DNA from 2 places in the Actinoallomurus sp. NPDC050550 genome. Region 1 is predicted to be linked to the other one. Evidence: riboswitches for the same ligand, from Rfam matches in the RefSeq annotation. Region 1 holds a riboswitch; the other holds the start of a gene.
The links. Region 1 has a riboswitch for cyclic di-AMP ahead of AB0I04_RS02480 (NlpC/P60 family protein). Riboswitches for the same ligand answer to the same signal wherever they lie in the genome.
Positions count from the first base shown of each region.

Region 2: it holds a riboswitch for cyclic di-AMP, as region 1 does, so the genes downstream of both, AB0I04_RS30400 (NlpC/P60 family protein) here and AB0I04_RS02480 (NlpC/P60 family protein) in region 1, are expected to answer to the same signal.

Region 1 is NZ_JBFAJC010000002.1:41,917-45,312, reverse strand. It holds gene AB0I04_RS02485 (NlpC/P60 family protein) at 1-733, opposite strand, end outside; gene AB0I04_RS02480 (NlpC/P60 family protein) at 768-1,778, opposite strand; cyclic di-AMP (ydaO/yuaA leader) riboswitch at 1,836-1,967, opposite strand; gene AB0I04_RS02475 (hypothetical protein) at 2,153-2,344, opposite strand; gene AB0I04_RS02470 (NYN domain-containing protein) at 2,567-3,396, opposite strand, start outside.
Region 2 is NZ_JBFAJC010000025.1:64,152-67,547, reverse strand. It holds gene AB0I04_RS30405 (AbrB family transcriptional regulator) at 1-1,063, shown strand, start outside; cyclic di-AMP (ydaO/yuaA leader) riboswitch at 1,221-1,358, shown strand; gene AB0I04_RS30400 (NlpC/P60 family protein) at 1,367-2,392, shown strand; gene AB0I04_RS30395 (hypothetical protein) at 2,459-3,396, opposite strand, start outside.

The DNA of each region.
Region 1 (3,396 bases):
AGGCCACCATCGTCAGCCCGGAGCAGTCCCAGACGTTCGGGCCCGACCCACCGAAGACGTACGGCTTGCCGAGCTGGGCACAGGCGAACTTCAGCACGATCTCCGCCTTGCCCGAGGCGAGGATCGAGCAGTTCTCCTTGGAGCTGCCGGGGTCGATGTTGCCGCCGAGCTTGGCGATCAGTTTCAGCTGCTTCTTGACGGCCGCGTCGGCCTGCGACTTCTGCTGCTCGAGCTGGGTCTTCTTCGTCTTGAGCTGCTGGGCCGCCTGCACGCGCAGCGCCTGCTCCCGCTCCAGCCGCTGGGCGGAGGCGAGGTACTGCTGGAACTCCGCCGAACGGTTGTGCGCGATCTGCGTGAACGCCGACATCTGCGAGAGCACGGCGTCCGGGTCCTTCGAGCCGAGCAGCTGGGGGATCGAGCCGTTGTCCCCGGTCTTGTAGGCGTCGACGGCCAGCTGGGCGACCCGCAGCCGCAGCGCCTGGAACGTCTTGCGCTCGGCCTGCACCGACTTGGCCAGGGCGTTGACCCGGCCCTGAGCGGCCTTGTAGTCCGCCTTGGTCTTGTTGTACTGGTTGCCGAGCTGGTCGACCTGGTCGTTGAGCTTCGCCAGCTGCTTCTTCGCCCCGCCCAGTGAGGAGGCGGGGTCGGCGTGCGCCGGAACGGCGGGCAGGGACAGCCCGGCGGCGGCGATGAACCCGGCGGTCGTGACGGACCATCGCGCGGTTCTGGACATGATCGTACGCTCCTTGGCCATGGTGATCGTGTCCTTAGAGCGCGCCCGCGCCGACGTAGTGCGAGCTGTACCAGACGTTGCTCAGGCTGTCGATCTTCACCCACGACCCGGTGTGCGGCGAGTGGATGAACTTGCCGCCGCCGACGTAGATGCCGACGTGCCCGAGGTTGTCGAAGAAGACCAGGTCGCCGGGCGACAGGTTGGCCCGCGAGACCCGGCTGGTCGCGTTGTACTGGTCGGGGACGACGCGCGGGATGCTCACACCGGCCGCAGCGTAGGCCGCCATCGTGAAGCCGGAGCAGTCGTAGCGCGGGCCATTGCCGCCGTAGAGGTACGGGGTGCCGCACTTGCTGTAGGCCCACACCAGCACGGTGCGCGCCTTGCCGGTCGCCGATCCCGTGTAGCCGCCGCCGCAGTTGCTCGGCATCGGACCGCTGTCGTCACCGCCGCCACCGGTGTCGGCAGCGGGGCCCAGCTTCTTGATCAGGGCCTTCTGCTGCTCGATCGTCTTCTCGATGTTCTTCTTGCCGGCGAGTGCGGCGTTCTTCTTCTGCGCCAGATCGGTCTCGGCCTGCTTGGCCTGCGACTCCTGCCGCTGCAGCAGTTGCGCGGCGTTCAGGAACTGGGTGAGCTCGGTGGAGCGGTTCTTCGACACCTGCGCGAACGCCGACATCTGGTCGAGGACGGACTGTGGGTCCTTGGCCGACACCAGGGTGGGGATGTCCGCGTCGTTCCCGCCGTTCTTGTACTGCGACGCGGCCATCTGCGCGACGCGGACCCGCAGGTCCGCCCAGGACTGCCGCTGCTGCTTGACCGAGGCGTTCAGCGCCTTGAGTCGCTTGTCGGCCGCCTCCCACTGGGACTTGGCCTTGTTGTAGACGTTGTCCTGCTGGTCGGCCTGTGAGTTCAGCTTGGTCAGCTTGGCCTTCGCCTGGCTCAGCGTCTGCTTCGGCTTCGCCTCCGCCGTGCCGACGGGCAGAACCAGGGCCGCCGAAGCGGCGATGCACAGGGTGGCCAGGACGCGACCGCCGATGCCGCCACTCACCGACCATCCGACGGCTGAGCCGTCGGCACTGCGCTGTGTTGCCACGATTGCGGCACGCCCCTCTCCCACTGACCGCCTACCGGGTTAGCTGACGGATTCGGGCGTGGAAGGCGCCCTACGGAGCGTGTGGCGCTCCGATTCACCCCGGAAACCTGGTTCCCCGGCTCGTCGTGTCGGTGAGAGGCTGGCGCCCGAACTACGGGCGACCTCACCGAACGTGACGACTCGGCGGTGGCCGTCGCCGTCGCCTGGGGGGCGACGAACCAGCGAGCGGCTCAGCGCGTGAGACTAGTCAAGTCTCACGCTGGTAACAACCGCTTCTCCTGGAATTCTAGCAATTCATATCATTCACGCAACACTGTGCGCGCGAATCGTCACGATGCGCGGTCGATGGAGATCGTCATCCGCAGGGGCGGGACGAGCCCCTCGGCGGCGAGAACTCCCAGCGCCCGACGTTCCAGCGGCCCGATCTTCAGGCCCGACGCCGGGATCAGCGGCATGGCGGAAACGACGCAATCGTCGCAGCCGACGTTGCGTACCTCACACTTCTCGCAGTCGATGAGCACGAATTCCTCCTCGTGTCTTCGTCATGACGAGACGTTAAGAGGACCCACCGACAAAAGGGCCCGGAGCGAGGACGACGCAGCGAGCGGAGTGGGCGGCCGAGGCACGAGGCCACCCGCGTAGCGAGTGAGGAGGACCGAGCGACCAGAAGGCACAGCGAGGACGACGCAGCGAGCGGAGCGGGCGGCCGAGGCAACGAGGCTGACCGAGGAACCGAAAGGCCGTCAGGTGCGGCCGAGGCGGCGCAGGAGGAGGGATGAGGGAGCCGGCCGGGCGTCGGCCCGCCGGGCGGAGTCGCAGACCTCCTGGTCGGAGGAGATGACCACGACGGCGCGCCCGCTGGGCTCCGCGCGTACGAGCTGGGCGATGAGCTCGTCGGCGGTCTGGCCCGGCGCGCTGAACAGCACGCGGACGCCGCGGGGCGCCTGGACGGCGACCGGGGCGTTCAGCTCCGCGCCGTCGAACACGCACGTCACCTCCGCCTTGGTCTGGGCGTGCAGCACGCCCAGGCCCGACACCAGGCGGGTCCGCTGGTCGGCCAGTGGCAGGTCGCCGTAGCCGGTCTTGGTGACGTTGTATCCGTCGACGATGAGGTGGACCTGCGGGAGGGTGAGCAGCTGGTCGAGGAGTGCGGGGTCGCTGTCGGCGAGGGCGCGCCCGGGCAGTGTGCGGTGCCCGGGGCGGGTCGGCGTGATGCCCCCGACGCTGTCGGCGGGCCGGGTGATGCCGGGAGGCAGCGCGATCTCGTCGCGGAGGCCCTTGGCGGCGTCGGTGAGGGCGTCCAGGAGGACGCGCAGCCGGGCCTCGTCGACGTTGCGGCCCTCCCGGGCGGCGCGCCGGGCGTTCTCCGCGGACGACTCGGCGTGGGACAGGCGGCTGCGCAGCCGGCGCAGCTCGGCCTCGGCGGTGGCCGCCGCGACGGACGCGGCCGTGCGCTCCTCGCCGAGGCGGCGGTCGAGGTCCTCCGCGCGCGCGTGCTCGCGTTTGGCCTTGCCCCGGGCTTCGTGCAGGCGTTTGCGGAGCTCGGCGTTCTCGCCGCGGAGGTCGCGCAGCT
Region 2 (3,396 bases), on a different contig from region 1:
GGGAGCGCACGCGGCGGGGGTGCCGGGGCCGTACATGCTCGCCGGGCTGCTCGTGGGCATGGTCCTCGCGCTGTCCGGGCTGGTCACCGCCACCTTCCCGCGCCCGGCGTACCGCATATCCCAGGCCATGGCCGGAGTGTTGATGGGCGGCTACATCCAGCCGGCGGCGCTGCGGGCGGCCGCGCCGGCGATGCTCCCGCTCACCGTCGTGACCGTCGTGACGGTCCTGCTCAGCGTGGGGATCGCCCGGCGGATCGAGCGGACCGGTCTGCTCGACCGGCCGACGGCGACGCTGGCCACGGTGCCGGGCGGCGCGGCGGCCATGCTGGCCGCCGCGGACGAGCTCGGGGCCGACACCCGGCTCGTCGCGATCGCCCAGTACTCCCGGGTCGCCATGATCGCGGTGACCGCCCCGGTGGTCGTCCCCCTGTCCGGGCCCCTGCTGCACGGGGGCGCCGGGTCGGCCGAGCCGCACTCGCCGGTCAGCCCGCAGATGCTGCATTTGGTGGCCGGGGCCCATCAGCCGGCCGGGCTCCTGGTGCTGTGCGCCGTGGCGGTCCTGGGCGTCCAGGTGGGGCGGCGCCTGCGGCTGCCGGCGCCGATGGTGCTCGGTCCGATGTTGGTGACCGTCGTGGCGACCTTCTCCGGAGCGGTCCATGGATTCCGGCCGGCCGGGCTGCTGCAGACGCTCGTGTTCACCTGCATCGGTCTGGAGATCGGGCTGCGGTTCCGCCGGGACTCCCTCCGGCACGCGCGCCGGCTCCTCCCCTGGATGGTGGGCGGAACGGTCGTCATCAGCCTCGTCTCGGCCGTACTCGCGTGGCTGCTGGCCCGCCTGACGAACCTGTCGTACGCCGACGCCTACCTCGCGACAACGCCCGGCGGGATCAACGCGGTCCTCGCCACCTCGGTCGCGACCAACGCCGACGTCGGACTGGTATCGAGCGTGCAGAGCATGCGGCTCTTCGCCGTCGTCACGCTGGCGCCCGTGCTGGTCCGCCTGTCGTTCACCCGGAGCCGGCGATGCGCTCCGCCGGACGAGACGCCCTCGAACGTCCGTTGACGTTCCCTATTCACCCGGCATACGGGCGGCACATTGTCCGTAGCGGCCGGTCAATGAACGTCAACGTCGCAAAAGGTTAACGAAACATTGATTGGCAAAAGGCGCCTGATCACCTCTAAACTACGGAAAGCCCGGCTGCCCCCGGCTTCACAGGAAGCACAGCCGTCCGCCGAATCCCCTTGGGAACCCGGGAATCCACAGTCGTCGAGGCGCGTCCAGAACCGATGAGGTTCCGGCAGGGTGGCTCCGGCCCGAGCCTCGATCGCTGACCCGGAAGGCGGCAAGGAGAGGAGTAGGACTTCTGTGGCGCCTTCCCACCCCCTGACGAACGCGCGCGCCACCGAGCGCTCGCGGATGCGGCGATCGCTCCGCGCCTGCGCGGCCGTGTCGCTCACGGTGGCGGTCTCACTGACGACGGTCGGCACCGCGCACGCCGCGCCCGCCAAGCCGTCGGCGGCCTCCGCGCAGAAGGAGCTGGACAAGCTCAACGCGAAGGTCGACAAGATCGTTGACCAGTGCAACAAGGCGCAGACCGAGCTCGACGCCGCCAAGAAGCGGCTCAAGTCGGTCAACGCCGAGACAGCGGCCGAGCAGGTCCGGTACAACCAACTGCACGGGCGGGTCGTGCAGCTCGCCGCCGACCAGTACAAGACCGGCACGTCCGACCCGGCCACCGCCGTCCTGGCCTCCAAGAACCCGGACGCGGCGCTCGACCAGATGTCGACCTTCACGCACCTGGCCAGCAGCCGTGGTCAGGAGCTCACCGCGTTCCTCGCGTCGACCCAGCGGCTCCGCCGTGACCAGGCCGAGGCGCAGGGCACGACCCAGGAGGTCCAGCAGAAGGTCGCGAAGCTCAAGGCGCAGAAGACCGCGGTCAACCAGGCCATCGCCAAGCAGAAGGCCCTCCTGAAGAAGCTCGGCCAGGCCACTACCGCTCCGAAGGGCAAGATCGGCGGTTCGTACACCGGTCCGGCGTCCGGCTCGGCACGCGCGGCCCTGAACTACGCCTACGCGCAGCTCGGCAAGCCCTACATCTCCGGTGGCACCGGCCCGGAGGGGTACGACTGCTCCGGTCTCACGATGATGTCCTGGCGGGCGGCCGGGGTCAGCATCCCCCGGGTCGTCCCCGACCAGTACAACGCGGTCCACCACGTCGCGCAGAGCGACGTGCAGCCCGGCGACCTCATCTTCCTCGACGGGCTGGGGCACGTCGGGATGATGGTCGACAGCGGCCGCTTCATCCACGCTCCCCGCACGGGCGAGAACGTGATGATCAGCTCGGTCGCCGGCTACTGGCAGGGTCATCTCGTCGGCTTCGGCCGTCCCTGACGACGCAAACCGCGCGGTGAGCCCTCGGGGGAAGGCTCACCGCGCGGTTCTGGCGGGGGATGGTGGTCAGTGCCGGCCTGAGACGGCCCGGCTGTACTGCTGCCAGACCTCCTTGTCGGTGACGACCCGATTGAGGTACATCAGGCTGTCGAACCGGCAGTTGCAGGGGTTGTCCTCCTGCGTGTTCTGCGGGTAGCCCCCGCCGATCTTTATGCCGCGCGGGTCGGTCGCGGAGGTGTAGTGCGTGCCGGGTGTTCCGACCCCCCAGGGGTCGCCCGACAGCACGTAGAAGCCGTCGATCGGCTTGCCGTTCTTGTACAGCTTCATGGTGCCGTGGTCGTAGTCGAACGACGCGGCGAGGAAGACCCACTTGCCGATCGGCAGGATGCTGTGCCAGTCCTCGTTCGCGGCGAACGTCTGAGAGCTGCTGCCGTCGACGCGACGGCCGAGGGCGACCAGGCGCTTGGTCCCCGACACGTCGATGATCTCGAGCAGACCTCGTACGTTGTGGCCCTGCGAGTCTCCGCTGAGCACACCCGTCAGCGCGACGGCGCCGAAGTAGTCCGACGGGTCCGGGGTGTTGGTGTTGGGGCTCGGGTTCGGACCGGTCGTCTTGAACCAGCCCATGATCGAGATCGCCGTGGTGTGGTTGAACGCGTGGAGGGTCGGCACTCCGGTCGTGGAGTAGATCCCGCCCTTCCAGTCGTCATTGCCGAACGTCGTGGGGTTGATCTGCTGGGTCTGGAGCGCGTGCCCGGCGCCGGGGTAGGCGCTGTCCCGGACCCGCATGGCGCCGCCACCGTTGATCAGGTTGATGGTCGTACCGGACGACCCCTGGTCGCGCTCCTGCGCGGGGTTGCCCCGTACGGGGTGCTCGAAGTCGTAGTAGGCGACCAGGTTCGGGCGCAGGCTCGGCAGCACCTTCCCGTCTCCGTGGTGGCCCCGGGCCAGGGCCGACGTCGTGCCGGCGTCCGCCTGGGCCGCGCTCGCGGCCGCGGTGAGCG